DNA from 4 places in the Vibrio hippocampi genome. Region 4 is predicted to be linked to each of the others. Evidence: predicted binding sites of a transcription regulator. Region 4 holds the regulator's gene; each other region holds the start of a gene.

What was found. Region 4 encodes PurR, which represses purine synthesis genes. Its sites were predicted from a motif close to TNANGNAAACGTTTNCNTNA; they were not measured.
Region 1: a site for PurR is predicted at 2,485-2,504, ahead of L9Q39_RS06655 (phosphoribosylaminoimidazolesuccinocarboxamide synthase). Genes of this name have one in related genera too.
Region 2: a site for PurR is predicted at 1,844-1,863, ahead of metK (methionine adenosyltransferase). Genes of this name have one in related genera too.
Region 3: a site for PurR is predicted at 3,173-3,192, ahead of L9Q39_RS07665 (NCS2 family permease). Genes of this name have one in related genera too.

What each region holds. Positions count from the first base shown of each region.
Region 1 is NZ_CAKLCM010000002.1:934,136-942,067, reverse strand. It holds gene L9Q39_RS06675 (DUF2786 domain-containing protein) at 1-213, shown strand, start outside; gene L9Q39_RS06670 (tetratricopeptide repeat protein) at 256-1,281, shown strand; gene L9Q39_RS06665 (hypothetical protein) at 1,464-1,664, shown strand; gene L9Q39_RS06660 (hypothetical protein) at 1,883-2,278, shown strand; gene L9Q39_RS06655 (phosphoribosylaminoimidazolesuccinocarboxamide synthase) at 2,616-3,722, shown strand; gene L9Q39_RS06650 (transporter) at 3,946-4,338, opposite strand; gene L9Q39_RS06645 (helicase-related protein) at 4,546-6,891, opposite strand; gene L9Q39_RS06640 (NAD-dependent malic enzyme) at 7,105-7,932, shown strand, end outside.
Region 2 is NZ_CAKLCM010000001.1:468,078-476,009, forward strand. It holds gene L9Q39_RS02330 (DUF2189 domain-containing protein) at 1-137, opposite strand, end outside; gene metK (methionine adenosyltransferase) at 521-1,675, opposite strand; gene tkt (transketolase) at 2,081-4,078, shown strand; gene epd (erythrose-4-phosphate dehydrogenase) at 4,213-5,235, shown strand; gene L9Q39_RS02350 (phosphoglycerate kinase) at 5,387-6,550, shown strand; gene fbaA (class II fructose-bisphosphate aldolase) at 6,714-7,790, shown strand.
Region 3 is NZ_CAKLCM010000002.1:1,175,538-1,183,469, forward strand. It holds gene L9Q39_RS07655 (ATP-binding protein) at 1-794, shown strand, start outside; gene rplY (50S ribosomal protein L25) at 962-1,240, shown strand; gene L9Q39_RS07665 (NCS2 family permease) at 1,644-3,023, opposite strand; gene L9Q39_RS07670 (MATE family efflux transporter) at 3,459-4,862, shown strand; gene L9Q39_RS07675 (hypothetical protein) at 5,051-6,628, opposite strand; cyclic di-GMP riboswitch class I at 6,661-6,756, opposite strand; gene L9Q39_RS20635 (response regulator) at 7,106-7,932, opposite strand, start outside.
Region 4 is NZ_CAKLCM010000002.1:668,993-676,924, forward strand. It holds gene L9Q39_RS05505 (alpha/beta fold hydrolase) at 1-471, shown strand, start outside; gene L9Q39_RS05510 (putative signal transducing protein) at 468-800, opposite strand; gene L9Q39_RS05515 (TVP38/TMEM64 family protein) at 801-1,520, opposite strand; gene L9Q39_RS05520 (TfoX/Sxy family DNA transformation protein) at 1,680-2,267, opposite strand; cyclic di-GMP riboswitch class I at 2,387-2,470, opposite strand; gene purR (HTH-type transcriptional repressor PurR) at 2,639-3,646, opposite strand; gene torD (molecular chaperone TorD) at 3,875-4,519, opposite strand; gene torR (two-component system response regulator TorR) at 4,796-5,503, shown strand; gene elyC (envelope biogenesis factor ElyC) at 5,605-6,525, opposite strand; gene cmoM (tRNA uridine 5-oxyacetic acid(34) methyltransferase CmoM) at 6,640-7,416, shown strand; gene mukF (chromosome partition protein MukF) at 7,469-7,932, shown strand, end outside.

The sequences.
Region 1 (7,932 bases), 270 kb from region 4:
CCCGTGATAACACCAGATGATGAGTCTGCCAATAAGATCAACAATTACATCGACAAAGAGTTTAAAAACATTGATCGCGAAACTTTTAAGCAACAGCTCAAAGAGGCGATGAAGAATATTACCGCCGACTACGAAGTTGGATTAAAAAAAGGTCGCACTGTCTCAGTTAATCGCCCAATTGATGGTGCTCAAGCACCGAAGATGTTGAAATAGCCACGACGAATCGGACAGTTCAAGGAGTGAAACCGGTCATCTATGTATCGACATCTAACGCGAATTAATCTCTCTGGGCTACTTGTGCTCACCGCTTCATGGAGCTGCATAGCCGCACCATCCGTCGCCCAACTTGAACAACTCGCAGCAAGCAACGACCCTCAAGCCCAATATCAATTGGGCTTAGCTTATGAAACCGGTGAAGGCGTTAATAAAAACTTGGTAGAAGCCACCAAGTGGTACCGCATCGCCAGTGACAACGGACATCAGGCGGCTCGCTTTAACTATGCTCAGGCATTGGAACTCGGCACAGGGACCAAGCGAAATCCCAGCAAGGCGGCACTGCTTTATACTCAATTAGCGGTAACGGGACAAAACGCTGCCTTCGCCAAGTTAGGTAATCTCTACAGCCAATTTGATATTGAGATCCCATTAGAAGATCAAGCGGTACTTTGGTATCACTTAGCCAGTGAAGACTCCCCTCAATACCAAGACGCCTACAACCAAGCGCTGCAACGTCAATATAATGCCCGTCAAAAGCGCCAAGTTGATGCCTTGCAGCAAAAAGAGCAACAGACCCTAAGCGCGCCACTCGAAGTCATTGATGCCACTCCAATAAAAAGCAACGCGCCTTTCCCTTGGTTGCACTTAATGTACTTATTGTTGATAGGAATACTGTCGGCGCTATTCATCACTCGAGAATTTCGCCGTAGACAGCGCACCAGCGCAAGTGAACAATCGACCCAACAATTAAGACAGCAAATAGAACTTCAACAGCAGAAAATCAAACAACTGACAAAGCATATCAAGATCATAAGCGAACGTTACCAAAACGTTGCCAATGACCAACCCACCTCTCCTGACGCACAACTGCAACTCGCCTACGCGCGATTTGGTTTCGACTTTGCTGATAGACAGAACCTCACGATTCGTCATTTGAAACAGCGATATAAAAAACTTTCCCGCGTATACCATCCTGATGCGCAAGGCAGTGAAGAAGAAATGAAGCAGTTAAACCTTGCTCTGGATGTCATTCTTAATCGAATCAAGCAAAACCGTAAAGCGTAGCGGATCAGTGATAGTATTTATTTTACTTATTGAAATTATTGACCTTTCTAATTAATCATACAAATACTGTGATCACGCTTGAGTAAATGACACGGATTGAAACGTTATCGTCACCGAGTTAGCACGACTATGTAATAATGCAGCGCGACAATACTAAAGCAATTCTACTAACGAGGATAACCATGCGTACTTTTTCTATAGCGGGTGTTTGTGATTGGTGTAAGAAACCGAGTATGGTCACCAAGCACGAATATGTCGACGGCAAATGCAACCATTCATGCCAAGAATGCAACGACATCGCTACTCTTGATGTTCGACAATTTAATCTCGAAGAGCTGGCAATTAGAGCCAAGCACGCCGAAACGCTTCTCCAAGCCAGTTAAAAACAAAAACGCCTCTGCTAAAGAGGCGTTTTTGTTTCTACACTCCTAAAGATTCCACAGCCCAACCTCCCGCCCTAGCGCCTAATTTCTATAACCTAGCGACCTTCCCCTAAATCCTGCCGACAAAAAAATAACCATTTTTGGTAAAAATTGCTTGATTTATCCGCAAAACAACAATACTGTATATTCATACAGTATGTATATAAGGACAGCAAATCATGCATTCTCAAAACATTTACACCGGTTACAAGCAAGCATCAAACACGGTAAGCGCTACTGCTCGCCAAGCCTCACTATTGAACGATGATATCCTTTGTAAAGTGAACCAATTGATTAGCAAAAAACAGTGGGTATTAATGACTGCTGAGTGTCCTCGTCCTACTATGGCACAAGTCAGCCGCTTCCATGCATTAGGTCAAAATATGGTTCAAATGAAACCATCCCACACATTGAATCAATTCCAAGTGGTTGAGAAAGCGATTCGCTCTGGCAATGCTTGTGCTGTGATTGCTAATGGCACTTTCTCTACCTCAGAACAGGCGCGCCTTCATACCTTAGCGATTGAATTTGACTGTGAACTTATCTATCTCAATAGCGCGCACCGCCTGCACTAACTTGTTGTTAAACTGTCGCGACGTTCAGATCGGCTACAGCTCTATTTTCAAATTGACGGTATGATTGTCACCCGTAAATCGTCGAACGAGCGTTAGACGCACCACCCGTATTGCTGGCTGTTACCCTGCTAATTTTGCTGTCCTAATTCACCCTAGCCTATTCATAGGGTGAATTTTAATCACTCCCGCCCCCGAATTAACACAAATTGCGCAAACGTTTGCTATTTCTCTGGCAGCGAATAATAGTTCTGGTATTATGCGTGGCATGTAAACGAGCGATTATGCTTTTTGTCCTTTGTCGTATATTTCGACACCAACTATAGATAGGAATGTCTACATGAGCCTTGCTAACCAAGTTCTTGCTGTTAACGACGATCTTCCCATTCGCACCGACAAGCCGGTACATAGCGGAAAAGTACGATCCGTCTATTGGTTAACTGAAGAAGATAGCCGTCGCCTAATCAAACAGAAAGGTTACGACGTTGCTGAAGATGCACCACTCGCCATTATGGTGATCAGCGACCGCATCTCTGCCTTTGACTGCATTTGGCATGGTGAGGGCGGAATTAAAGGTGTACCTGGAAAAGGCGCAGCACTGAATGCTATCTCAAATCACTGGTTCAGCCTGTTTAAACAACAAGGTCTTGCAGACAGCCATATTCTAGATATTCCCCACCCATTTGTTTGGATTGTACAAAAAGCGCGCCCAGTGATGATCGAGGCGATCTGCCGCCAATACATTACTGGCTCTATGTGGCGAGCTTATGAGAAAGGCGAACGCGAGTTCTGCGGTATCACACTACCAGAAGGCTTGGCAAAAGATAGCAAACTTGATGATGTGCTTATCACCCCATCTACAAAGGGCATTTTACGTGGTATTCCTGACGTGCCAGAAGCGGACGATGTGAATATTACCCGCAGCAATATTAGCGATAATTATCAAGCGTTCAACTTTACCCAAGCACAAGATATTGACCGCTATGAACAGCTGCTTAAAGAAGGTTTCTCACTGATCAGTAATGCGCTCGAAAATATTGAGCAAACCTTTGTTGATACCAAGTTTGAATTTGGCTATGTCACTGACGCAAGTGGCAATGAAAAGCTGATCTATATGGATGAGGTAGGTACACCGGATTCATCGCGTATTTGGGATACACAAGCTTATCAAGACGGTGACATTGTTGAAAACTCCAAAGAAGGTTTCCGTCAGTTCCTACTGAATTACTTCCCTGATCCCGACATCTTGCTCAACAAAGAACGCATGCCTGAACGCGAAGCCCTTGCGAAAGATAATGCGCTACCGCTTAAAGCATTAATGGATGTTTCTGACACTTATGTCGGTATTGCCGAGAAAATCACTGGTCAGAAAATAGTACTGAGTGACGATCCTAAGCAAGAAATCATCGATATTTTAAGAAGCCAATACGATCTTATTCAAGATTAACTAACTTAAATTGCGGCATTAAAAACGACAAAGAGAGGATTAAATCCTCTCTTTGTTTATTTAGCTTTTTTTACCTAGCATGGTTAAGCCAACAAGCAAAACACTAACAAATACAAAAGTAGCGATAAAACCCAGTTGTTGTTACTCGGCAATATCTCTCAAAAGGTGACAATTAAAGTCATGCTTTCCACGCTAGTTGTTAATACTCCCCCACTAACGTCAGTTACATCATAGGCAAGATAGATACAACAAGGTCATCATTACCTACCATGGGCGAAATGTTGACTAACGCTCGCTGCTCAATCGACGCAATTTGCCCCTGTTCAAGCGCGTAAGGCATCGCGATCTTTAGCGCATTCACCTGATATTGACGAGCTAACTTCATTAACTCGACCAAATTTTCCTCATCGCTATGACCACAAGCTAACGAAGTAAACGCTTGGTCAAAAAGTCTATCGTGGGTATTCAATGTATCTTCATTATATTGATTTGACTTGAAGCCAAAACTCGGTGCGATTGCAGAAAACAACTCGAGAAAAGTCCATTTTTTACTGCAGGACGCTCCTAAGAAACTGGTATAGTCAAATTCCACTTCCACACTGTCTTTGTTGCACATAATCACTCCAGATTAGAGAACACCGACCGTTACTATTAGTGATGATGTTGCATAGCGCAATAGGATATAAAAAAATAATCTTTATTACAGAGATTAACTCCAAGACGTGTATAAAAATGCTTTTTTTGCAACATCAAAGAAACCAATTTGCTGCATAGTATTACTGGAAAATAACCAATGACTCACTCTGTTATCTACTGATATTTTTCACTTTATATCGATCACTCGACTGGCTTTTTGATACTTAATTCGCCACCCCGACCAGACCGGCAACTCTTTCCGTTTAGGGTCCTCTTTTCGAGCGCCCGACTCATAAGTCAATTTCACCAGTTTTGCTTTAGCTAAATACTCCACCGATAACGTCAGTCCGCTCAGGATCACTTTAAGCGGGAAACGCTGAGCAAAGTCGTCATATTCCCAATCCGGAATCCCCTCAAAACTAAAATCTTCGGCTTCAATCAACTCAAGATCATCCCACTGTGTCACCCCAAGATCGTTCAGTTGCTTCTCAAACCAAGCCTTTAGATCGATATCTTGCATTTGAAACGACGGAGAGGATAGTGTTTGATAAAGCTGCCAATGATACTGTTTTTGATACATGGCTTGCGCCAGTTCAGGATAGCGCTCTCCTGCACATATCTGGTCTGCTATCACACCACAGATATGCTCTGTTGCCAGTTCGCCCTGCCGAGTGGCAATGGTGCGCCCGGCATAAACCAGTTTTTCTTGAGACACCATGCCATGCTCGGTATCAAGCAGTCCATCTGCCTGCCATTGTCCCAGATTTAATGCAGCAACTTGCTTAAACGATACTGGCATCATCACAGTCGCCAGGGTTAGCGTCTGTTTTACTCCGCGTCCCGGTAGGCTATGAGTATCTAACACCAAGGCGGCTTCAAAATCAGCAGGAATACGCGTCTCCCTTGGGAGCAAGGCTTCTATCTGACCGTTGGACATCGCATCTTGACGCTTTTCACGTCGAACAAACAGCAGCGTGGCGTTCGCTAATACGATCTGTTCAATCAATGCCTCTCTTTGATAACGAGAGGCGACTTCAAGGCGCGGTAGTTGATACAATTCTCGCATCTGTTCCGACAATCCTTGCGCTTCAAGACATCGTTCCTTATCAAGAGTCACGCCAGTAAACTCTCGCCCCCGAACCAAGCTAATGAGCAATTGCACATCACAACCAAACGGCTCTTGTTTCGCCAGTTGTTCACGTTGCTGTTCGTTATTTGATACTTGGTATAACCGCCCAGCAACACTGAGCGCGGCGACCAGATCGATACACGCCTCCTGAGTGGCTTTGCTTGCCATCTTGTTGACTAAATCTGCATACAGAATATCGACGGGAAGTGGCGCAAGTCGCCGACCATGCTCAGTAATAACGCCTTGTTCATCGAGTGCTCCAAGATCCAGTAACTGCTTATTGGCGCTATCCAAGGTCTTCTGCGGTAACGGATCAAGAAACCTTAATTGAGGCAATGAATAGTGACAACTTGCTGCTGCCAACATCGGCTCAGTCAGCGCCTCACGCTGCAACTCCGGCGGTGTCGTTTTAATTAATGCCGCGTGTTGACCGTACAAGCGAATGCATCGTCCATGCATCACACGCCCTGCCCGACCCGCTCGTTGTTTGGCACTACTTTGAGAAATATGGCTGAGCATTAAGGTGGTGCGACCATTTCGTTGCTGGTTTCTGCGCTCTAAACCCGAGTCAATCACCAAACTAATATTGGGAATAGTCAAAGACGTTTCAGCCACATTGGTGGCAAGGACAATTTTTTGCTGTGACTGTTGTGATAGCGCAAGATTTCGTTCTGCATCAGTGACGCTGGCGTGGAGAGGCACCACTAGAACATGGTCGAGCTTAGCTCGTAGGATTTGCATCGCCTGCTGGATCTCTTTTCGTCCGGGAACAAACACCAAGATATCGCCTTGCTGTTTATCTAGTTGCTCCAGCACTTGCTCGGCAATACGCGTATCAAGATGTCGTGCGTCAGGAAGATGCGAGCTATCTTTTGCCGCATACTCAATGGTGACCTCATAATTGCGTCCTTGAGCAGTCAAGCGTTTAGCATCAAAGTAACGGGCGAGCTTTTCTCCCTCAATGGTGGCAGAAGTGATCACCACTCTATGCTTTTGATGATGTTTCAACATAGCGACTAACAGGTCCGTGTCCCAGCGCCTTTCATGAAATTCATCGACTATAATGGTGCTAAATTGCGCTAACCTATCCTGTTCAAACCAACGCAGCGCCACACCCGGTGTTGCGAATACCACTTTCGTCCGCTCGGTGAAGCAACTGGCAAGCTTAATCGCATAGCCTATGGTTTCTCCCTCTTGTTCATTCAGGGTCTGAGCTAAATGACTCGCTAACGAAGTACACGCAATACGGCGCGGTTCAATCACCAAAACGCGACCGCTCTCCATTGCCCAAAGTGGTAAACGAGTCGATTTACCGGATCCAGTTTCTGCTTCGACGATTAAATGATCAGTTTTCAGGGCAGATTGAAATTGTTGCTGTATGGAATCGATCGGTAATGAGGTCATGCGGCTATATCGTGGTTCAACGTGATGATTAGACCCAGCAGCATATCAAACCCGCGCCCAAATGCCCATTTCACCGTATTGTTCAAAAGGGCAACAAACACACTCAATTAGCCGCAGTAAGTGCGGTGATAAGATCGCGAAAACACTGGAAATATGTTAATTTATGCACCACATTGTTATCTAATCCCTAATTGTCCCACATCTAGGAAAACCATGAACAAACGACCACTTTATATCCCTTTTGCGGGTTCGGCATTACTCAGCACTCCATTACTCAACAAAGGCAGTGGCTTCACCGCTGAAGAGCGTCGCTCATTCAACCTTGAAGGCTTATTGCCAGAGAATACCGAAACCATTCAAGAGCAGGTAGAACGTGCTTACCAGCAATACATCAGTTTCGAAAACGATATGGACAAGCATATCTATCTACGAAACATTCAAGATACCAATGAAACGCTTTTCTATCGTTTAGTCCAAAACCACATTTCGGAGATGATGCCGATCATCTACACGCCAACTGTTGGCGCTGCGTGTGAGAAGTTCTCTAATATCTATCGTCGTGGTCGTGGCTTGTTTATCTCTTATCCCAACCGTGACCGAATTGATGACTTGTTGAATAATGCTCGGACACAAAACGTCAAAGTGATCGTGGTCACCGATGGTGAACGTATTTTAGGCTTGGGCGACCAAGGCATCGGTGGTATGGGGATCCCGATAGGTAAACTGGCGCTGTATACCGCTTGTGGTGGTATCAGTCCGGCTTATACTCTGCCTATCGTATTAGATGTGGGTACCAACAATCCGCAGCGCTTAGCCGATCGTATGTATATGGGCTGGCGTCACCCTCGTATTACTGGCGATGAATATAAGGCTTTTGTTGAAGACTTTATGCTGGCGGTGCAACGTCGTTGGCCTGATGCCTTGATCCAGTTTGAAGACTTCGCTCAGAAAAATGCCATGCCTTTACTAGAGCGATATAAAGACCGCTTCTGCTGTTTTAATGACGATATCCAAGGTACGGCGGCAGTGACTGTGGGTTCA
Region 2 (7,932 bases), on a different contig from region 4:
AAATCATTTAACCCTAATGCTAACCAATGAAGCGGTGCTGAAATGGATACCTTTCGACATGGAATCGTTCTAGCGTATTCAGTGTCTTTGACTTGAGTCGTACGCTGGAAGTCTTCAGTGTGTACAGTTCGAGGCATAATTCCTCCCTGATGAGACAAACTGGCAATTAAAAAATTTGTACGAAGTAAGACGACCATTGAGGTCATCGTGTACTTCAAAAAGGTTTTTTCTATTGGCGGAAAGTCAGTCGTCAACAGGCGAATGGCTTAGTCCCCGCTCAATAACTATTGACCTAGTTGTCAGAAAACACAATGTTTCATTGGTTTGATGTAGTAGGTGTGAACCGGTTGTATTAGGTGGTACCAAGCTCTGATTTAATTTAGAACATTGAATTTACTTTGGTTATAAAAAACAAAAAGCTCTCAGATAGTCTGAGAGCTTTTTTAAAGATATTGCTTATTCGAAGATGACTTGTTTGAAGATGACTTAGACGGATGAATCAGTCAGTCACCCGCAAGGCTTACTTCAGACCAGCAAATTCACGCAGAATAGCGGCTTTGTCCGTCGCTTCCCAAGGGAACTCTTCGCGACCGAAGTGACCGTAAGCAGCCGTCTTCTTATAAATAGGTTGAAGAAGATTTAGCATCTCTTGTAGGCCGTAAGGGCGTAGGTCGAAGTGCTGACGTACTGCTTCGATAATGATGTCCTGTGATACTTTTTCAGTACCGAATGTCTCAACCATGATAGAGGTTGGATCCGCTACACCGATAGCGTATGAAAGCTGGATTTCACAACGGTCAGCTAGACCTGCAGCAACGATATTCTTTGCTACATAACGTGCAGCGTATGCCGCACTACGGTCTACTTTTGATGGATCTTTACCAGAGAACGCACCGCCACCGTGACGAGCTGCACCGCCGTAGGTATCAACGATGATCTTACGACCGGTTAGACCACAGTCACCCATAGGACCGCCGATAACGAAACGACCGGTTGGGTTAATAAAGAAGTTAGTCTCTTTGTTGATCCACTCTGATGGAAGCACTGGCTTGATGATCTCTTCCATAACCGCTTCACGCAGTTCTGGCGTAGAGATAGAGTCACAGTGTTGAGTCGAGAGTACCACTGCATCAATACCAACGATCTTGCCTTGGTCGTACTGGAAGGTCACCTGAGATTTAGCATCTGGGCGCAACCATGGTAGCGTGCCGTTCTTGCGCACTTCCGCTTGTTTTTGAACTAGGCGGTGAGAGTAAGTGATTGGCGCTGGCATCAGGATTTCGGTTTCGTTTGTTGCGTAACCGAACATGATACCTTGGTCACCGGCGCCTTGCTCTTTTGGATCGGACTTATCAACACCTTGGTTGATGTCTGGAGACTGCTTACCGATGGTGTTTAGAACGGCACAAGAATCAGCATCGAAACCCATATCAGAGTGAACATAGCCGATTTCACGGACTGTTTCGCGAGTTAATTCTTCGATATCTACCCACGCTGATGTGGTGATTTCACCACCGACCATGACCATGCCAGTCTTAACGTAAGTTTCACAAGCAACACGCGCTTTAGGATCTTGTTCAAGAATGGCGTCTAGTACTGCGTCTGAAATTTGGTCAGCGATTTTATCCGGATGTCCCTCTGAAACGGATTCAGAAGTAAACAGGTGCTTAGCCATGGGAGCTCCAATAAAAGGTTGTTTGAGTAAGCCGATTATCCAAGGCTCACTTCAGGGAAATTCAATATATGTTGTAGGTGTATCTACATCTAGACGTCTATTCTAGTCATGGATGTCTGATAAGCAAGTGATTTTTGCTCTATCTTACGAGCAAATTGCTTTTATCTTATAGCCAAACGTTTGCTCTATAGCTAAATCAAAAATGCACCTTGCGCCTTGTAACCTTAGCAAAAGTGACCAAAATGTTAGCTTGCTGCTGATTATCTACCCGCTTTATCTCTCGAATGAGGCAGTTAGGGTACAAAAAGTTTGCGCACACTCTAGGGCTTTGCGACAATACTCGGCGCTGAATAATCGATCAGCAAAGAAAAACTTGGATTTCGCTTAATGCACTCAGGAGCAGACATGTCTTCTCGTAAACAACTCGCAAATGCAATTCGTGCTCTTAGCATGGATGGTGTTCAACAAGCTAACTCAGGTCACCCAGGTGCACCTATGGGTATGGCTGATATCGCCGAAGTTCTTTGGCGTTCTCATTTAAATCACAACCCAACTAACCCAAACTGGGCTGACCGAGACCGCTTTGTTCTGTCAAATGGTCATGGTTCGATGCTGATTTATTCTCTGCTTCACCTAGCAGGCTACGAGCTATCAATTGACGATTTGAAAAACTTCCGTCAACTGCACTCTAAAACGCCAGGTCACCCTGAGTACGGCTATGCTCCAGGCATCGAGACGACAACAGGTCCTCTTGGTCAAGGTGTTACCAACGCGGTTGGTATGGCATTAGCTGAAAAATCTCTAGCGGCTCAGTTTAACAAAGAAGGCCACGACATCGTTGACCACTTCACTTATGTCTTTATGGGTGATGGTTGTTTGATGGAAGGTATCTCTCACGAGGCGTGTTCACTTGCTGGTACGCTTGGTCTTGGTAAGCTGATCGCGTTCTGGGATGACAACGGCATCTCAATCGATGGTGAAGTAGAAGGCTGGTTTACTGACGATACACCTAAGCGTTTTGAGTCTTACGGCTGGCATGTGATTCCTGCGGTTGATGGTCACGATCCTCAAGCGATTGAAGCTGCGATCCAAGCTGCTAAAGCAGAAACAGGTAAGCCAACACTTATCTGTACTAAAACGATTATCGGTTTTGGTTCTCCAAACAAAGCGGGTTCTCACGACTGTCACGGTGCACCACTCGGCCACGACGAGATCAAAGCGGCGCGTGAATTCCTTGGTTGGGAACACGGTCCTTTCGAAATCCCAGCAGATATCTATGCTGAGTGGGATGCCAAAGAAGCTGGTCAAACAAAAGAAGCGGCATGGAACGAGAAGCTTGCTGCTTATGAAGCGGCTTACCCAGAGCTGGCTGCTGAGTTTAAGCGTCGCGTCAATGGCGAGCTACCAGCACAGTGGGAAGCGGAAACCAGCAAGATCATTGAAGATCTGCAAGCAAACCCTGCCAACATTGCTTCACGTAAAGCATCACAAAATGCACTAGAAGCTTTTGGTAAGATGCTTCCTGAGTTTATGGGCGGCTCTGCTGACCTTGCGCCATCTAACCTAACAATGTGGTCTGGCTCTAAGTCATTGACGGCAGATGATGCATCTGGCAACTACATTCACTACGGTGTGCGTGAATTTGGTATGACAGCCATTATTAACGGTATTGCGCTACACGGTGGCTTTGTTCCTTACGGTGCGACTTTCCTTATGTTCATGGAATATGCACGTAACGCAATGCGTATGGCTGCTCTGATGAAAGTTCAGAACATCCAAGTTTACACTCACGACTCTATCGGTCTGGGTGAAGATGGTCCAACGCACCAACCCGTTGAGCAGATCGCTTCTCTGCGCGTAACGCCAAACATGAGCACATGGCGTCCATGTGACCAAGTTGAGTCTGCGATTGCGTGGAAACATGCTATCGAGCGTAAAGATGGTCCAACATCGTTGATTTTCTCTCGTCAAAACCTTGCTCAGCAAGATCGTGACGCAGAGCAGCTAGCGAACGTTGCCAAGGGTGGTTACATCCTGAAAGACTGTGACGGTGCGCCAGAGCTTATCTTGATTGCGACAGGTTCTGAAGTTGAGCTGACAGTGAATGCTTACCAAGAACTGACGGCTGCAGGTCACAAAGTTCGCGTGGTTTCGATGCCATCAACCAACGTGTTTGATGCTCAAGATGATGCTTACCGTGAAGCGGTACTTCCAGCAGCCGTGACTAAGCGTATTGCTGTGGAAGCAGGTATTGCGGATTACTGGTACAAGTACGTTGGCTTTGGCGGTAAGATCATCGGCATGACGACGTTCGGTGAATCTGCTCCAGCGGGTGAATTGTTCAAGATGTTTGGCTTCACCACTGAAAATGTGGTTGCGACAGCGAAAGAGTTACTCGCTTAAGCGAAACAACGACACTGAAATCAGTGAAAGCCGAGATGTGAAAAGCATCTCGGCTTTTTTTGTTTCCACCTTGAGCCTGCCCTTAATGATCCGCTAGTATGCGAAGCAGGATAGATAAAACGGAATGACAAGAGATGTTGAAGGTTGCCATTAATGGTTTTGGCCGTATCGGGCGAAGTGTGGTTCGAGCGATTTATGAAAGTGGTAAGAACGAGCAAATCCAAGTGGTTGCTATCAATGAGCTAGCTCAACCAGAGGCGATGTCGCACTTATTGCAATACGATACTAGCCACGGGCGTTTTGCCTACAAGGTCAGCCACGATCAAGAGCACCTGTATATTCAGCATCAAGATGGTCGCAGTGATGCAATGCGAATCCTACACTTATCGGATATTGCTCTACTTCCTTGGCGCGATCTGGATGTGGATATCGTTCTTGATTGTACCGGTGTATTTGGCAGTCGCGATGATGGCTTGCAGCATATTGAGGCGGGCGCTAACAAGGTACTGTTTTCTCATCCAGGTGGTCATGATTTAGATAACACTATCATTTACGGCGTTAATCATCAGACACTACAAGCGGATCATAAAATCGTCTCCAATGGCTCTTGCACCACCAACTGTATTGTGCCGATTATTCAAACCTTAGATGACGCTTTCGGTATTGAGTCAGGCACCATTACCACGATTCATTCAGCCATGAACGATCAGCAAGTCATCGATGCGTACCACAATGACCTACGAAGAACCCGTGCCGCGAGCCAATCGATCATTCCCGTTGATACTAAGTTGCACAAAGGGATTGAACGGATTTTTCCTAAGTTTTCCAATAAGTTTGAAGCGATCTCTGTTAGAGTGCCGACCATTAATGTCACCGCTATGGATTTAAGCGTCACCATTAAAACCAAAGTAAAAGTTAATGACGTAAATCAAACCATTGTTGACGCATCTCGGTGTACATTATGCGGCATTGTTGACTATACTGAAGCGCCGCTTGTTTCCACGGACTTTAACCATGATCCACACAGTGCGATCGTCGATGGTACTCAAACCCGAGTGAGTGATGGCAAGCTGGTTAAAATGCTGGTTTGGTGCGATAACGAATGGGGATTTGCCAACCGAATGTTGGATACGGCTCTCGCCATGCATGCTTTTTAAGCAAAAATTGAGATGTCGTTAGGCAAAGATTAATTTTGAGGGTTGAAATTAATCCATAATCGCTCAAAATAGTAAGTAGTTTATGAATTCTTAGACTTGGCAAGATGCCGAGTTTTCAAAAACATTGTTAATTTAGTTGAGAGGACTAAAAATGTCTGTAATCAAGATGACTGACCTGGAACTAGCAGGTAAACGCGTATTCATCCGTGCTGATCTAAACGTACCTGTAAAAGACGGTAAAGTAACTTCTGACGCTCGTATCCTTGCGTCTCTACCAACTATCAAGCACTGCCTAGCAGCGGGCGCTAAAGTGATGGTAACGTCTCATCTAGGTCGTCCAACTGAAGGCGAGTACGCGGAAGAGTTCTCTCTACAACCTGTAGTGAACTATCTAAACGATGCACTAGAGTGTGAAGTTAAGCTAGCAAAAGATTACCTAGACGGTCTTGAATTAAACGCTGGTGAGTTGGTTGTTCTTGAAAACGTTCGTTTCAACGAAGGTGAGAAAAAGAACGAAGAAGCCCTTTCTAAGAAGTACGCAGCACTATGTGACGTATTCGTCATGGACGCATTTGGTACGGCTCACCGTGCTCAAGCTTCTACTCACGGTGTTGGTATGCACGCAGCTGTTGCTTGCGCAGGTCCACTACTGGCTAACGAACTAGACGCACTAGGTAAAGCAATGGACAAGCCTGCTCGTCCAATGGTTGCTATCGTAGGTGGTTCTAAAGTATCGACTAAACTGACGGTTCTTGAGTCTCTATCTAAAATTGCTGACCAACTTGTGGTTGGTGGCGGTATTGCTAACACCTTTATTGCAGCTGCGGGTCACAACGTAGGTAAATCTCTATATGAAGCAGACCTTGTAGGTACTGCTAAGAAACTTATGGATGAGTGTGCAATTCCAGTCGCAACAGACGTTGCTTGTGCAAAAGCATTCGATGAGAACGCAGAAGCGGAAATCAAACACGTATCTGAAGTTCAAGACGACGACATGATTTTCGACCTTGGTCCTGACTCAACGGCAGAATTGGCGAAAATCCTAAAAGATGCTAAAACTATTCTATGGAACGGTCCTGTAGGTGTATTCGAATTCAAGAACTTCGAAGCGGGTACTGAGGGCATTTCAAAAGCGATCGCTGAATCTGAAGGCTTCTCTGTTGCAGGTGGTGGTGACACACTAGCAGCAATCGATAAGTTTGGTATTAAAGCTGATGTGTCTTACATCTCTACTGGCGGCGGTGCATTCCTTGAGTTTGTTGAAGGTAAAGTACTTCCAGCGGTAGCTATGCTTGAAGAGCGTGCTAAGGCTTAATCATCCTTTTCTTTGAAGCGGGCATTGCCCGCTTTTGTTTGTACTGCAATAGGCAGTTTGGCAATGATGCCGTGTTAGCCCATCGTTTCTATTTAGAAACACAATTTACGGTATATAGCGGTTGCCTTTTTAATTTTTAACGACAGAAAATAGGACTTATTCCATGTCTAAGATCTTCGATTTTGTAAAACCTGGTGTTATCTCTGGTGATGACGTTCAGAAAGTATTTGAAGTTGCGAAAGAAAACAAATTTGCTCTTCCTGCAGTAAACGTTGTTGGTACTGACTCAGTAAACGCAGTACTAGAAGCAGCAGCTAAAGTTAAATCTCCAGTTGTTGTTCAGTTCTCTAACGGCGGCGCAGCTTTCTTCGTTGGTAAAGGCGTTAAACTTGAAGGTCAAGGTGCTCAAGTTCTTGGTGCTGTAGCCGGTGCTAAATACGTTCACGCTGTTGCTGAAGCTTACGGTGTGCCAGTAATCCTACACACTGACCACGCTGCTAAGAAACTTCTACCATGGATCGACGGTCTACTAGACGCAGGTGAAGAGTTCTTCGCTCAAACTGGTAAGCCTCTATTCTCTTCTCACATGCTAGACCTTTCTGAAGAGTCTCTAGAAGAGAACATCGAAACATGTGCTAAGTACCTAGAGCGCATGGCTAAAATGAACATGACAATCGAGATCGAACTTGGTTGTACTGGTGGTGAAGAAGACGGCGTTGATAACTCTGATATGGACGCATCTGAGCTTTACACTTCACCAGAAGACGTTGCATACGCATACGAGAAACTAAGCGCTATTAGCCCACGTTTCACTATCGCAGCATCTTTCGGTAACGTACACGGTGTTTACAAGCCAGGTAACGTTGTTCTAACTCCAACTATCCTGCGTGATTCTCAAGCATACTGTGCAGAGAAGTTCGGTATTGCACCAAATGCGCTAAACTTCGTATTCCACGGCGGTTCTGGTTCTACTGAAGCAGAAATCCAAGAGTCTATCGGCTACGGTGTTATCAAAATGAACATCGATACAGATACTCAGTGGGCAACTTGGGACGGTGTTCGCGCGTACGAAGCTGACAACCGCGATTACCTACAAGGTCAAATCGGTAACCCAACTGGCGAAGATGCGCCGAACAAGAAGTACTACGATCCACGTGTATGGCTACGTGCTGGTCAAGCTTCAATGGTCGCTCGTCTAGAGAAAGCATTTGCTGACCTAAACGCAGTAGACGTATTGTAATTTATGACGATTTAGTCATATGCTAATGCATAGTAAGCCGCTCTTGGGGAGCGGCTTTTTTTGTGGGTAAAGAAATTAATATTAATTACGACAAAAAAACTAGCGCAAATCACAACTATTGCGTAACCTTTTGTTAGGTAAT
Region 3 (7,932 bases), 510 kb from region 4:
AAGTCAGTTGGTCATTGAGACCATTAAATAAGATGCAAAAAGAGCTCAAACAGCTCAAAGCTGGGCAACGAAGTACGCTAGAGCAACAATATCCTAAAGAAGTCGCGCCGCTCGTTGATGACCTTAACGCGCTGATTTTCCACTATCAAGAGTTGCTAGATCGAGCAAGAAATCACGCAGGGAACCTATCCCATGCGCTTAAAACGCCCCTGTCGGTGCTTAAAAATGATATTGCCCACTTAAGCGAGCAAGACGCAGCCAAACTCGCGCCTAGTATTCAACAGATCCAAGCGCAGATCGATTACCATTTAGGGCGCGCTCGAATGGCGGGTTCGATGAACATCTTAGCCGTCAAAGCCTCGCCCAGTGAGCGCGTAGATGCCATCTCAATGGCGTTTGACAAGGTTTATGCCTCCAGAGAATTAATGCTGATTAGCGAACTCGATACCGACCTGTTTGTTGCGGTTGAGCAAGCTGATCTCGATGAAATGCTGGGCAACCTATTAGAAAATGCCTACAAATGGGCGAATGGAATGATCAAAGTTAACTCCGAAGTGATCGACGGTAATGAAACTAACATCATTATCGAGGATGATGGTCCTGGTATTCCGGAGGACGAGTGCGCCAAAGCCATTAAGCGCGGTGTGCGACTCGACGAATCCACACCGGGAACGGGATTGGGGTTAAATATTGTTAGTGAAATGGCGCATAGTTACCGAGGTCAACTGACGCTACATAAAAGCACGATGGGCGGACTTAAGGCGATTTTACGCCTGCACCTCGCCAAGGAGTAAAATTTAGTGGCTTATCAGTGTTTTTCTATTGCCCGTAACCCGATTGGATGTTAGTATCCGCGCTCGTTTTGTGAGTATCCATTAAGGATCACTTAACGTTCTCCATCTCGACTAGGTCGCTATGTCAGATGGCATTTTTTTAATTTTACTATTTGAGAGTAAATACTATGAAATTCGAAGCAGTAGTACGTACTGAACTAGGTAAGGGTGCGAGCCGCCGCCTACGTCACGCTGGCCAATTCCCAGCAATCGTTTACGGTGGTGAAGCAGCGCCTGTTTCTATCGCTCTAGCACACGACGAAGTACTAAACCAAATGGACAAGCCTGAATTCTACGAAGCAATCACTCTAGTGATCGGCGGCGAAGAAGTTAAGGTTAAGCCACAAGATGTTCAACGCCACGCATTCAAGCCAAAAGTTGAGCACATGGACTTCATCCGTATCTAATTCCCTACCAAGGAATTACTCGGATTAAATCCAGCCTTTTGCATATAGAAAGATTCTCGGTCTTACCAACCCTGTAATCTGAAAAATTCGAAACCCCGATAGCTACCAACTGTCGGGGTTTCACCGTTTTTGGGCTTCCCTCCCCGTCCATACAGCACTTCAATCTACTCGCACCTATCGTCTGTTTCACATTTCTTATTCACCAGACAGCTTTAGCCTAACTTCCCAACTCGCTGTGTGTCTCTGCGCTGCCAGTCTTTACGCTGCAAATATCTACGCTACAACATAGTCACTGCCGATACTACTGAACAAAAATTAACACGAAAAAAAGCCTGTGGCATTACCACAGGCTTGAACACTATAAATGTCTTAACGGTAACAACAGCGAGCAGAAACCTGAGTTCTAGATCGCCCAACCGCCAGCGTAGAACGCCACCAAGGCGATGGTAATTAATACCGTACCCAGATTCAATTGACGCCACTCACCAGCAATCAGGCGACCACCAACAAGGCAGACGAAACCCAGCATGATGCCAGTCACGATGTTTGAGGTTAGAACAATAAATACCGCACACACTAAGCCCGACAGTGCGCCAACCAGATCATCAAAGTCCAGTTTAGTGACATTGCTGAGCATCAATAGACCGACATACATCAAAGCTGGAGCCGTTGCATAGCTCGGAACAAGGTAGCTAATTGGCGACAAGAACAGCAAGACTAAAAACGCCAGTCCTACCACCACCGCCGTAAGCCCAGTTTTACCGCCCGCGGCTGTCCCCGTTGCCGATTCGATATAGACGGCTGCTGGCGAGCCACCAACAAAGCCAGAGAATATGCTGCTGACAGAATCCGCGGTCAGTGCTTTGCCACCATTGATAATGTTCCCTTGATCATCCAAAAGATTCGCTTGCCCAGCAACGGCTCGAATGGTGCCTGTAGCGTCAAAAATCGCTGTCATCACCAAAGCTAAGACACTTGGTAGGACGATAGGATTTAGCGCGCCGATAATATCCATAGAAGCAATCAGAGAGTTTTCGCCGCCGAATGATGGCAGAGCAAACAGACCTTGATACGTCACCGATGGGTCAACCAGCAGCCCAAGCGCCGAAATGGCGATAATCACCAACAAGATACCACCAGTAACACGACGCTTTTCAACACCGATGATCGCCGCTAAACCAACAATCGACATAATCACAGGAAAAGAGGTAAATTCACCCAGCGCAACCGGCAGACCTGCATGTGGGTTTTTTACCACCAGACCCACACCGTCGGCCGCAATCAGCAGCAAAAACAGACCGATACCAATCCCGGTACCATGAGCAATGCCTGAAGGTAAATTGGTCAAAATCCACTGACGAACGCCGGTCACGGTAATCGCAGTGAACAACACACCCATCAAGAACACCGCGCCCAGTGCAACAGGAATCGAAACACCCTGCCCTAGCACCAAACTAAAGGCGGTAAAAGCCGTCAAAGAAATCGCACAACCAATGGCGAGTGGTAGCTTAGCCCACAGACCCATTAATAAAGAACCAAAAGCCGCAACCAAGCAGGTAGCAATAAACACCGCACTTTGATTAAAGCCTGCCGCTCCTAACATATTCGGCACCACAATAACGGAATAGACCATGGCAAGAAACGTCGTGGCACCAGCAAGGATCTCTTGGCGAACGCTGCTGCCTCGCTGTGAAATCATAAAGTAGTTATCTAGCCAACGGTTGTTTCTTTGATGACCAGACTGTTTGTCCGCTTCGGATGGCGTTGAGGTATTGTTGGACATGGTTGTACCTTTGTAGAAGTAAAACGGCAAAGCTCCCTAAATCGATCCATCGTGGGGCTAGTAAACATCTAAATATTAAAAATTGACCTATCCCCAAGTCATCTCAAGATGCGAGGTAACTTGGGTATAATCACACGTCCATGGTGAACAGTCGAAACCGATAGCGTTACTGACAGCATCGCTATAAAGGGCGAGAAGATACTCCTTTATTTCCCAGTTGACAATCAGTTTTATCGTTTGCGCAATCGGTCACATCACCAACAGTTCACCATTATTCATTCTCTTAAAGATAAGTGTATAACTGGTGAAAATATCTCCACTCTTGACTCGACAAATCAAGCTGTTTATATTGGCGCCGTCTTAACGGCACACCCTAAAATGCACACCAGCCATCCTGCTATCATTCGTGCATTTCTATAGGTGTTTATACACATCATGCAAACGAATAATTCTCCTTTTTCTCGTTTTACTCGTGAATCTGGTGCATTAATGCATCTCTCGATTCCTATTATCTTTACCCAACTCGCAACCCAAGCTATGGGCTTTGTCGATACCACCATGGCCGGTCAAGTCAGTGCGGCGGATCTCGCGGCTATTGCTCTTGGCACCAGCCTATGGATTCCCGTGCTGCTGTTGCTACGCGGCACCATTATGGCGCTGACACCCGTCGTTGCCTTTCATCGTGGCGCAAGAGACCTAAAAAGTATCTCCACTGAATGTCTACAGATGACTTGGTTGGCATTGCTGTTTTCCGTGTTATTGATTGCCTATTTGCTTAACGCTAAACCTCTGCTTGAGTGGATCGGCGTGGCTCAAGAGATCATACCTATTGCCAGCGACTACGCGATTGCGCTCGCCTTTGGTGTTCCCGGTATCGCCCTGTTCTATATCATGAATGGCTTTTGTGAGGGGATGAACAACACCAAAGCGCCGATGATCATTTCTGTGTTCGGGCTATTGGTCAATATTCCCATCAACTATGTACTGATCTACGGTAAGTTTGGCTTGCCGGAAATGGGCGCTGTGGGATGTGGTTGGGCAACCAGCATCGTTTATTGGATGATGTCAGGATTACTGTACTCCTATATCAAAACCCATCACCACTATAAGCGCATCATCCAGTTTAGCGATATCAAACCTAAGCCGAGCCAAATGGTACATCTGCTTAAACTGGGTTTGCCGATTGGGATGAATATTGCAGTATGCGGCAGTATCTTTGCGGTTATCGCGCTATTGATTGGTCGTATCGGTGCGGAAAACGTCGCAGCGGCGCAAATCGCGCTGAATGTGTCTAGCATGACCTATGTGATCCCAATGAGTATTTCGTTTGGTATTACCATACGTGTCGGTCACGCACTCGGTGCGAGAGATCACCTTGGTGCGGTTGAGCGTAGCAAAATTGGTATTGTGGTCGCGGCATTGATCTCTTTGGTCTCTATCGTTATGTTCTTGACCATTCCTGACACCATTATCAGGCTGTATACCAGCGATCCGGCAGTCAGCGCGACCGCAGCGACGTTACTGCTGTTCACCGCTATGTACCAATTTAGTGATGCCCTGCAAACCTCAGCCAACGGCGCGTTGCGTGGTTACAAGGATACTAAAGTGCCGATGATATTAGCGATTGCCTCTTACTGGGGGCTCGCGTTACCTTTGGGTATCGTTTTAGGTTTAACTGACCATATTATCCCTGCGATGGGCGAAAAAGGCTTTTGGGTTGGCATCTTAACCGGTCTCAGTGTCGCCGCCGCTCTGATGTTGTTGAGATTGCGCTTTGTGATAAAGCGTCATCAAACAGCCATTGAGCCTACGCCTCTGGTTCAACCTCAAGCCGCTTAGCAAGAAATAAACTGAGCTGTAAACTCACTCAGTTATTAACTGACTCAGCTATAAACTTACTCGGCTATAAACTTACTCGGCTATAAACTCACTCACCGATAAACAAAGCCTCTCTCCTTTTGCAGTAAAGGAAGAGAGGCTTAATAGTTCAAAATTATTGAACGAATGGTTGCCGCTTTATCACCCTGCTATTCGTTGACAATGATACGCAAGCCTTGAATATCAATACCGTCATGACTGATTGAGGTTGGCGAAATGCGTGGCGTCTTATCTTTAATTCGAACCTTGACTAAACGACAAGACTTATCTTCATCACCGTCAAAGGTGTAAAAGATCTCTTGATTAGTACGCAGAAGTGTCTCGTCATCATCCGGAGTAATACCGCTAGTTAAGTCGACTTCTTCAACCTTATTCAACACCACGTTTCTGGTGTACATACTGTCTTCATTAGCATCATAGCATCTTAAAACAGCCGTCACTGTACCCTGCTCTGGATAGTCACTAAACGTTTCCGCTGGGTAGTTATTGGTAAACTCATTCAGCGCCAAGGTATTGTTGTAGATTGGGCAGCCTCTACCCGCCATCGGTATCGTGACTCGCGCATTTAATCCCATACGGAAGAAAGTGCTCGATCCCTGATCGCCAGTCAAATTTTGAATGAGTTCAGGACTGTGCCCGCCTTCCGTCTTTCTCTTTATTTTCACATTACGACCGATTAAATTGTCGAAATCACAACTAAAGAAATTGTCACTCGATTCATCGTTACCTTGTAGACACAGTTTTAGATTCTTACTTTGCGCCTTAAACAGCATCGAACACCAATCATACAGTTCATTAGGCTGCGTCTGAGTCACGGTCACATCATCGACCAATACGCCATACGAATCGGGAATACCATTGTCACGCAGATTAATCGGTGTAAAGAAGCGTGTTGCCTTAAATGTCACCGTTCCTTTAAAGAAGCCATGTTCAAGCTCATTAATGTCGACAACTGCTGGGGTTGTTGGGAACACCGCTCGCTGATCACCCGTATCCCAATCAATACCATCAACACCCGCAACGCTCATTACTTCACCGCCGACTCTCACAATCAAGTCACCGACATCACGACTGTTGGTTGAGCGCTTCTGAAACTCAACATCCATACTATAAGTCGCACCTGGCACCGTTGGAACGAAAGAGCGAATACGAACGTTTGCAGGGTTGCCGCCCAGTATCGGCAAAGGCGCGGCCGTACCCACGGTGACCGAACGCCCTGTACAGTGCTTAGAATCACTGTCTAGCTCTGCGATATAGTTAACTTCATTCGATTTAATATTATACGGCGCACCATATGTTGCTGCAGTACCGAGTTCCAGTACCGGAGCACAGACGTCATTCACAGCGGTACGAATTTCTTTGACGGTATAGTCTTGACGCAGCGCTTTGAAATTATCCAGACCCAGCATCGCCTTTAAGGTAGAACGAGTCCATATTGTCTCAAAGTGAATCTGACCATCAATCGCACCGTTCACGACCTGCCCAGTGGCAAAATCTGAACGGTCGACCAGTAAAGAAAGCAATTGCAAGATATCAGCGCTATCTGGTGCGTCATTAAATTGCACCAAAGACCAAGATCCTTTATTGAAGTCTTCCTGCACCTGAGGTGTTGGGAGTAATTCAGCGCCGAAGCTTTGACTGTATGTCACGTCATCGGCGGCGAAGGAGGATGAAGAGACCATTGCCCCGACGAGAAGTGTTGAGAGTAACGTTTTGTTATACGCCATGTCATATTGCCCTAAGTATGAATTTACATTCACCTAGTAGCGCAGCCCACTATATATCCATTAGTGCTATATCCATCAGTGCTGTCACTTTGCGTCCCAGTCTTTCAACTGGTTTGCCCTTAAGGTAGCTTTTGAAGTTGACATGACGTCCAATCATAGTTCGTGCCAAGTTTGCTAGCACTCGCGAAGATTAAAATATCATTGCATATTGAGAGGCAAATAAATGCTAAAGCAATGTAATAAAAAGGTAATTAAGATTACCTCTTACGCTACCTAAGTCATTAGTTTATCACCTAATTAGTCAGTAGATTGCAACGAATTTGCAACCTGCATTAGCATAAATTGCAAAATGCTAAACTTCATCACGTGAAAAGTCTTGGTCGGTTTTTTTCTACTTATGATTAACCAATAAACGCAAGTCTTAAGCGAGAGAATGAGTTAAGTTCTTATTACTGGGAATCACAATGCGCTTGGGACTCAAGATGCCAATTCGGCTCTCGCACCCGACTTCGCTGCATCAATTTCTCGACTCAATAGCGCTTTCTTTAGCGGTTTATATATGACGCTTTGCGCCCCGAAATCGAGAAAATCCTGTGTCGCTTGTTCTGAGGTATCCGCGGTACAGGCGATGATCGGCGCATCAATGGCATGCTGTTGTTTCAACTTCTGGGTCGCCTCAAGTCCGGTCATCTCCGGCATATGATTATCCATCAAAATTAGGTCGTAACGATTGTCTTTAGCCATGTCTACCGCCTGTTTGCCATTCACTGCCGTATCAACCGTGTCATAGCCCAGCGTCTGTAATAGCTTCGTCAGCACGATGGTATTCACTTTATTATCTTCCGCAATAAGGATTTTATAGCCGGCACTACCTTGCCTTTTGTTATCTTCGACTAAATCAACCGTTTGACTGAGGCTAAAGCGGCTATTGTTGCCCGATAAGCCACTGGTTACTTGCCCATGACTTTCATTGATAGAAGTGACCGCTTTTCTATGGGCATACTCTAAAGCAGCCATCAACCGCGAAGATGAATCATAATCCGAGGTCACTAACTTTTGTATCAGCTCAAGTAGCTGACCATGGTCTTCCACAATAAACTCGAGTTGTAGCTGAACTTTATCCTGCTTGACGCTGGCTTTTACCTGTAAGGTCATCGCATCAGGGCGGTGTGTTAGCGCAATAAGCATCGCTAAATGAAACGCAAAACGAAATAAAGTCTCTGCATTACCGGCCACCAGCAATGACTCAACGGAATCATCAATACTGCCGCTATAGGCAAATTCCATTTTAGTCGCGAACTTAG
Region 4 (7,932 bases):
GACCGTGTCACCTCAATGGTGCTGGGTGGTGCTGTGACGCGCTTCAACACTCGTTCTCAGATCTTGGTTAAGATCGGCAATATGAGCAAACACGTGATTCCGTATATGTGGCTCTATCGCCTGTTTGCGTACATTGTCATGCCGCAACGAGGTCAAAAAGAGTCTAGACTCATGTTTGTTCATGAGGCCAAGAAACTGTGTCAAAAAGAGTTCAAACGTTGGTATGAACTTACCTCTGAAGTGAATCCATTGAACCGTTACTTTAAAGATAGAGAACTGCCGATTCCCACGCTGTATTTGATGGGCGATCAGGACTATATGTTTATTAAGCCGGTAAAAGAAATGGTCGCAGAGCATAAGTCGAGTCAATTACTAGAGATTAACGACTGTGGGCATGTTTGTAATGTGGAACGTCCAGAAGAGTTTAATCGTTACTCCATCGCGTTTATTCGTTCGGTACGCGCCTGTTAAGATTTGACCTCACTGATATTCGGTTGCATGCAATTCCAGCAAATATCGAATTGCGCTTCATTTTCTTCCTCACAGGCTTGGCAAAGCCACATTAAGCCTTCTCCCGCGTTTGATAGGTTGATCTGCCAATTTTCTATGGTACGTTTAGCCTCCGGTGCTCGACGCGTGTCTATTAGCCACACGTAAGGTAGAGTACTTTCGTCAAACGGCACTTCACCGCGCAATCCATACAACGACTCTCCTCGTACCTCAGATTGTATTCCCTGCGAAACTAACTGCTGATGTGCGATATGGGCTTCAGCAGGGGAGTTGGCAATAAATATCTTCATCTATTCTTGAACCTGTGGTGTTTGTCTAAATTTGTTCATTAACCACTTGGTGATTATTGGGAACAAGCCAAGCAATGCAAAAGAAGCGAGTACAGTCGGAGAAACGATACCTGCTAGGCTATCAATATTCGCCAACTGCGTACCAGCATTAAGGTAAACCGCGGTACCCGGAAGCATACCTAACTGACTCACCAGATAGAACTTACTAGCTTTAATCGGGGTTAATCCCATCAAGAGATTGATTAAGAAAAAAGGAAATACCGGGATAAGGCGCAATGACAGCAGGTAAAATGCGCCGTCTTTACGAACGCCTTCATTGATGGTGGTTAACTTAGAAGCGAATTTGGATTGGACCCAGTCGCGCAAGAAAAACCGACTGCTTAAAAAGGCGAGTGTTGCGCCAATTGTACTCGCGAATGAAACTAAGCCTAAACTGGTCCAAAAACCAAACAGCGCGGCACCTAGTAACGTCACTACAGCGGCACCGGGTATAGAAAATGCGGTAATAGCGATATACGCAAAAAAGTAAATTGATGTCGCTAAAACAAAATTAGCGTCAATAAATTCCGCTAACGCGAGTTGCTGAGCTTTAGCATTTTCAAGAGTCAGATATTGACCGAAATGGATACCCGCCCAAACAACGAGGATAACCAGTAACACCCCGACAATGAGTTTTTTACTTGGGGAGCGCTTGGGCGTGTCATGAGTTTGCTTCGTCATCTTTTTTATCCTCTGTCTATATCACTCTATAGTTTAGTAGACAGGTGGATGAGCGAATAACTTTCATCAATAGTAAATTAAATGGGTCTGAAAAAGTCGTTACTATTTCTCATGACTCAGCGAAGTCTTTCGCCTTTCAGCCAAGCCAACCAACGCGAATTAAATTAACTCAGCAAGCTGCTGACGCTTGTCTTGGGGAATCACCGACCAGTGTTTGCCCTCAATTGCGCCTTCAAGCGCCCATAGCAATTCGATACTCACGTTGCCTTTATGTGTGCGTTGGATAGCTTTAAAAGCTTCTACGGAGCCTTGTTGTTGCAATTCAGACACCGAATCAATGCCCGCTTTCTTTAGCATGCGTTCGGTTGTGAGTCGCAAGTTCGGAAGATCTTTAAGTCGAATCGAGGTTGGTTTTTGTTGGGCAATCTTGGCCTGCTTAGCCACCTGTAATGCTTCTTTTGCGTACTCAATGATCTTTTCTGGGGTTTGCCAATAAGCGTCAGGTAGCGCGAAATAGTTGGTGACCACAGGAAACCCACGTTTTTGGTAAACGTAAGGATGGTATGCCAGTTGCTGAAATTTGGTTGCCGTTGATTTGTCTGCACGAATATGAATGCGATCATTGACGACGAGTGCAAACATCGTGTCGTCAATAAATATTCCGAAGCCACCGAACATTGAGCGTGATTTGACCACGCCGATTTCGGAAAACAGCTTCATCGAATTTGTTAAGATAGGTTTATCCATGTTTCTTATTTCTCGGTTTCTATAACTACGCCACCTAGATCAGGTCCGAGAGATTAGCAAAACAGAGGTTATTAATTGTTAGCAAAGTTTGAGAATTTGCTGTTAATTCCTCTGCTGCCATCGGTAACCCCGCTACCTACCTGATTGGGTTTAGGCCGGAGGCTTTGCGTCCCACCTTTTCAAGTGGTTTGCCCTGTGCGTGACAAGCTAAAGAATAAAGGAAAAGCGATTCGATAACGGAGGCTTGACCTGTGAAGTGTGATGTTGGTTCAAAAAATAGAGTGGTTAGAAAGCAATGAATCGACTAGTTCTGTCATGAGAGTAAAAGCCCGCGTCGGGCTTTTATTACAAACATTGCTAGCTGATGAAAGTTATCTGTTGAGATCCAATACGGAATCACGCTCAATGATTTCTGGATGCATCTCGAAAATACGCTTGTCATGACCTTTATCTTTGATACGCTCAAGCAAAATTTCAAAGGCGTTTTTACCCACGCGTCGCTTCGGTTGGTGAACCGTCGTTAGCGGTGGAGAGAAGTATTCCGCAAGTTCAATGTTATCGTAGCCAATCACAGAGATATCTTCAGGGACTTTGACACCAAGTTGCTGAAGGCGACTCATTAAGCCAAGTGCCATTGTGTCATTAAAACAGAACACAGCCGTTGGACGATCTTCCATCGCCGCGATTCGGTTTGCTGCAATGACTGCGGTATCACACTCGAAATTACCCTCAAGGATTCGGTCAGCTTTCATTTCGATGCCCGCTTCGGTCATGGCTCGCTTATAACCATCAATACGCTCTTGGCAGACGGCTTTTTCCAGATGACCACTTAAACAAGCGATATCGGTATGACCTTTACCAATCAGGAATTTAGTGGCTAGATAGCCACCTTCTTCTGAGTTATCAATGATTTTATCCGCTTGTGAGCTTTCTGGGCCCCAGTCCATGATAACTTTTGGTATATCGGCATGGCGATCAAGCATTTCTAACAACTCTTCCGTGAGGTCGGAGCACATCACCAAAATACCATCGACACGTTTTTCCGCCAGCATGCGAATATAATCGCGCTGCTTCTCATATACACCACCTGTGTTACACAGAATTAGGGTATAGCCTTGGCGATAACAGTAACTTTCTACACCGTCGATCACTTCCGAAAAGAATAGGTTGGTTGATTGGGTCACCAACATGCCTATGGTTTTGGTCGTGTTACACTTTAAACTGCGAGCCACGGCACTTGGTGCGTAGTTAAGCTCGTCAACCGCGGCCATGACTTTTTCTTGTGTCGTTTCTGCCACGAAGCGAGTTTTGTTAATGACGTGAGAAACGGTGGTCGTTGAAACGCCAGCGAGACGAGCTACATCTTTTATCGTTGCCATCGCGATATCCTAATATCTCACCTTCTGCTTCAAAACGGACACGAAGAGAAAGTGGTAAATAAGCAAGGTTTCATGCCTATTTAAAGTTAACCAGAGCGACTATAAATCGCTGAAACGGCGAATTGTATGTCGAGCATCCATTGCAAGCAATGTAAATCTGTATAAATTTATATCAGTGGCGAGATGTGCCACTGAATTTCCAATAGAATCGGCAAGTTACGCTGACTCCTAAGGACGCAGATAAGTCAGGTCTAATTGGCAAAATGCGACTAATAGAGCACTACAGGCTGAATAAAATCCAAACTCATCGTGTTTTTCACACGCTTGACTGAATTGTTCGATCCAAGTGAGTAGGTGCTGCTCAATAAAGTCAGCTTGCTCTGAGAACGCTTCGTTAAGATGTTTTTCAGCCTCAAGTTCGTTGCTGCGAATAATGAGGTTGCCAAGATAATCTAATTCAATGGCGAGGTGATCCGCGGGTTCATTGAGATCTTTCGTGACGGCAATATTGTGCTTGGTTAATAATTGCTGCATTTGTAAAGCGGGTTCGCCATTAAGAAGACCGGATTTATCAAGATAAATTGAAGCGTATGGCAGTGCGCCATGTTTATCACTTTTCAAGAAAAGCTCGCAGAAGTCGGCGGATAGTTCGAGTTGAGCATCGTGGCGAACCTGCAGACGGTTCAGTGCGTCCACCAATTTGTCGATAGGTTGTTTTAGCGCTTCGTTTTCACCTAACCCAGACAAGAAAGCGCGGATCTCTGGCGATTGATATTGCTCTAGTTCACTTTCTGTTAACTCTTTGGTGAATAAACTTGATAACCACCAGTAGATTTCTGCGCGTTGTTCATTAAAGGCTTTTACTTCTTGCACTTTGGTACTCTCCAGCAAATATTCTATGGGTATATACCCAAGTTATTCATAGTGTAGACAAAAAATATGAATAACAGTCACTCACAATGTGAAAAAAAACCAAACAATATAAAGTAATATGAATAAATTAAAACTAAACTTTGAAGCATAAGGAATGGGGTGCGTATTGGCGTGGTGCTGAATCAAGGTTTTCTTAAATAAATAGACTCACTGCTAGTATCTTGAAGCGTAACGCTTAAAATGGCAGTGGGGTCAAGATTAGAAGAAGTAGAAACAATGAAATATCATGTTTTGGTCGTCGAAGATGATGTCGTGACAAGAAGCAAACTCGTGGGTTACTTTGAACACGAAGGCTATCTCGTCAGTGAAGCTGAAAACGGTGAGCAGATGAGACAAGTGCTGTCTGAATCGAGTGTCGATCTGGTGATGCTAGATATCAATCTGCCGGGCGAGGATGGTTTAACCCTTACCCGTGAATTAAGAAGCCAATCAGACATCGGTATTGTGCTGGTGACTGGGCGCACCGACAGCATCGATCGTATCGTTGGTCTCGAAATGGGCGCTGACGACTATGTGACGAAACCGTTTGAATATCGTGAGTTACTGGTCAGAGTGAAGAATTTACTTTGGCGTATTGCTCTGGCGCGAAAAACGCCGGTGGACAAAGGTAGTGATAAGCAAGAAAGTAAACTGCATTTTGGTGATTGGATATTTGATAAACAGCGCCGCTCACTGACGAATGGTGGGGAACCAGTAAAACTCACCAAGGCAGAATATGAATTGCTTGTGGCGTTATCTTCTTATCCTAATCAGGTGCTCAGCCGAGAGCGCATACTTAATATGATCAGTCATCGAGTAGATGCACCCAATGACCGTACTATTGACGTATTGATCCGCCGCATGCGCGCTAAAATGGAGCTAGACCCGAAAAACCCGCAGATATTTATTACCGTACACGGTGAAGGGTATATGTTCGCCGACTAAAAAATACAGGCATTGCCAATGGCAATGCCTGTATTTTGATGCCGTCAATTTTTAAGTTAAGGCAGAATAGAATCTAAAAAAACAGAGTGTCAGTCGCACAATTAAGGTTGGCTTGAATCGCTGTTTAGCTCAATTTCTACTTCCTCAATCTCGTTTGTCTCGGTTTCGTTCACTTCGAGCGTTTCTAATTCATCTTCGCTTCCTACTTCCACTGCATTTAGCTCGGGTTCTTCAGGTTCGGCGAACTCAAGGTTACTGACATCGACAGCCCAGTCTTGCAGTTCACGCCAGTGTGACCCCAGAGTTTCGTGCCAATATAGTTCGGTTTGAGCAAGATATTGAGAGTCAGGCAAATAGCGCTCCCAACCGTTGAGAAGATGCTTGGACGCGATGTAGTTGGTTGGAGCTGGATAGGGTTTAAGCCCTGCTTGTGTAAATTCATTCATAGCGCGAGGCATGTGGCTCGCGGATGTGACCAAGACTAAATTGCTGTCTTGAACATAAGCCGTCGCCAAACGCGCCTCTTCCCAGGTATCTTTTGCTGTTTCCAAAAGCACAATGTTAGGTTTGGAAACCCCCAGAGCTAGAGCAACCTTAGCCATCATTCGAGCATGACTAGTTTCGCTATGACGACCGTAGCCGGATAAAATCAGTTTGGCATTAGGGTACATTCTTAATATACGGATGCCTTCAGCTAATCGGGTTAACGCCGTTGGACTCAGTTCTGACGTTGGAGGGATAGAACTATCCACAACATGAGCGTGACCGAGCACCATCACATAATCGATGGGCTCATTTACCGGTAAAAATGCTGAGTATTGGCGTTCTAACGGTAACAGCAAACGGTTAGAAATAGGTTGAATACTGATAAGCAGGATGCCGGTCAGTGAGAGTAGAACCACCAAACAGCCAAATTTACGTCGAGACGTAAACATAATTAGGGCGAGACCCAAAAAGCCAATAATCAAAAGAGCCGGTAACGGCATCAAAAAGGCTGAGACAATTTTTTTCAGTTCAAACATACAATAGTCCGAAAAAACACCACTTAACGCTAAAAAGAGGTGATACCTCTTTATTCCTGTCGCTTATATGACAGAATAGCGGCACGACTGGTTATAGTAACTTAATAAACTCAGATGCAAGACCGTAATTTCGACGATATTGCCCACAAATTTGCCAAAAATATCTATGGCTCAGAGAAGGGTGAGATCCGCCAAACCATTGTTTGGGAAGATATCACAGCGGCACTGACCGTGCTAGATGATACCAACACACGACTAAAAGTGTTAGATGCAGGTGGTGGATTGGGGCAGGTATCCCAAAAAATTGCAGGCCGAGGACACGATGTTACATTGTGTGATCTGTCTGGTGAAATGTTGAAGCTAGCTAAGGCATCGGTTGAAAAAAGCGGGCTACTTGAGCATTATCGCTGGCTTAATTGCCCGGTCCAAGAGTTAGAGCAGCATCTTGATCATCAGGTAGACATGGCACTGTTTCATGCGGTAATGGAGTGGCTCGCAGATCCGCGACTCGCACTAGAAACGGTATTAGCCCAGGTGAAACCCGGTGGCGTTGCGTCAGTGATGTTTTATAACCATCATGGGTTAGTTTTTAAAAATGCTATTTGTGGCAACATTCCTCACGTATTAGAAGGCATGCCACACCGCAAGAGATTTAAGCTCCAGCCACAAAAAGGACTGGTTCCAGAAGATGTCTACAAATGGATTGAGGAGAGCGGTTTTACCATTCAAGGTAAATCCGGGATTCGTTCATTTAGCGATTACATTGGCAATAGACAATACATGGGCGATTACAGCGCAGAGGATGTTCTAAAACTGGAACAGATGTTGTGTCGACAAGAGCCGTACTTGTCCATGGGTCGATACATTCATGTATGGGCAGTAAAGCGATAGTTATCCATAAAACGATAATTTAGCAGCAAAGCAATAATTAGCAGGAAAGAGTATGAGTGAAAACACTCTAAGGGTTGTTGACCAACCGATCGATGAACTCGTCGGTTGGGTGAAACAGCACGACTTTGCATTAAATCTTTCCACCGAACGACTGGCATTTCTGATTTCAATCGCCGTCTTAAGTAATGAAAGATTTGATGAAGAGTTGGGGGAGGGCGAACTGCATGATGCATTCAAAATCGTCACCCAGCAATTTGAAACAACGGGTGAAGCCACAGGATTTCGCGCTAATAACGCCGTTAATGAATTAGTAAAACAGAAGCTGTTGAGCCGATTTACCAGTGATATCAATGAGGGTGCGAGCATCTATCGTTTGACCCCATTGGCGATGGGTATCACAGACTATTACGTCCGTCACCGAGAGTTTTCTAAGCTGCGCCTTTCGATTCAACTGTCAATGGTGGCAGATGAAATGGCAAAGGCAGCTCAAGCCGCCACTGATGGCGGCACCCCCGA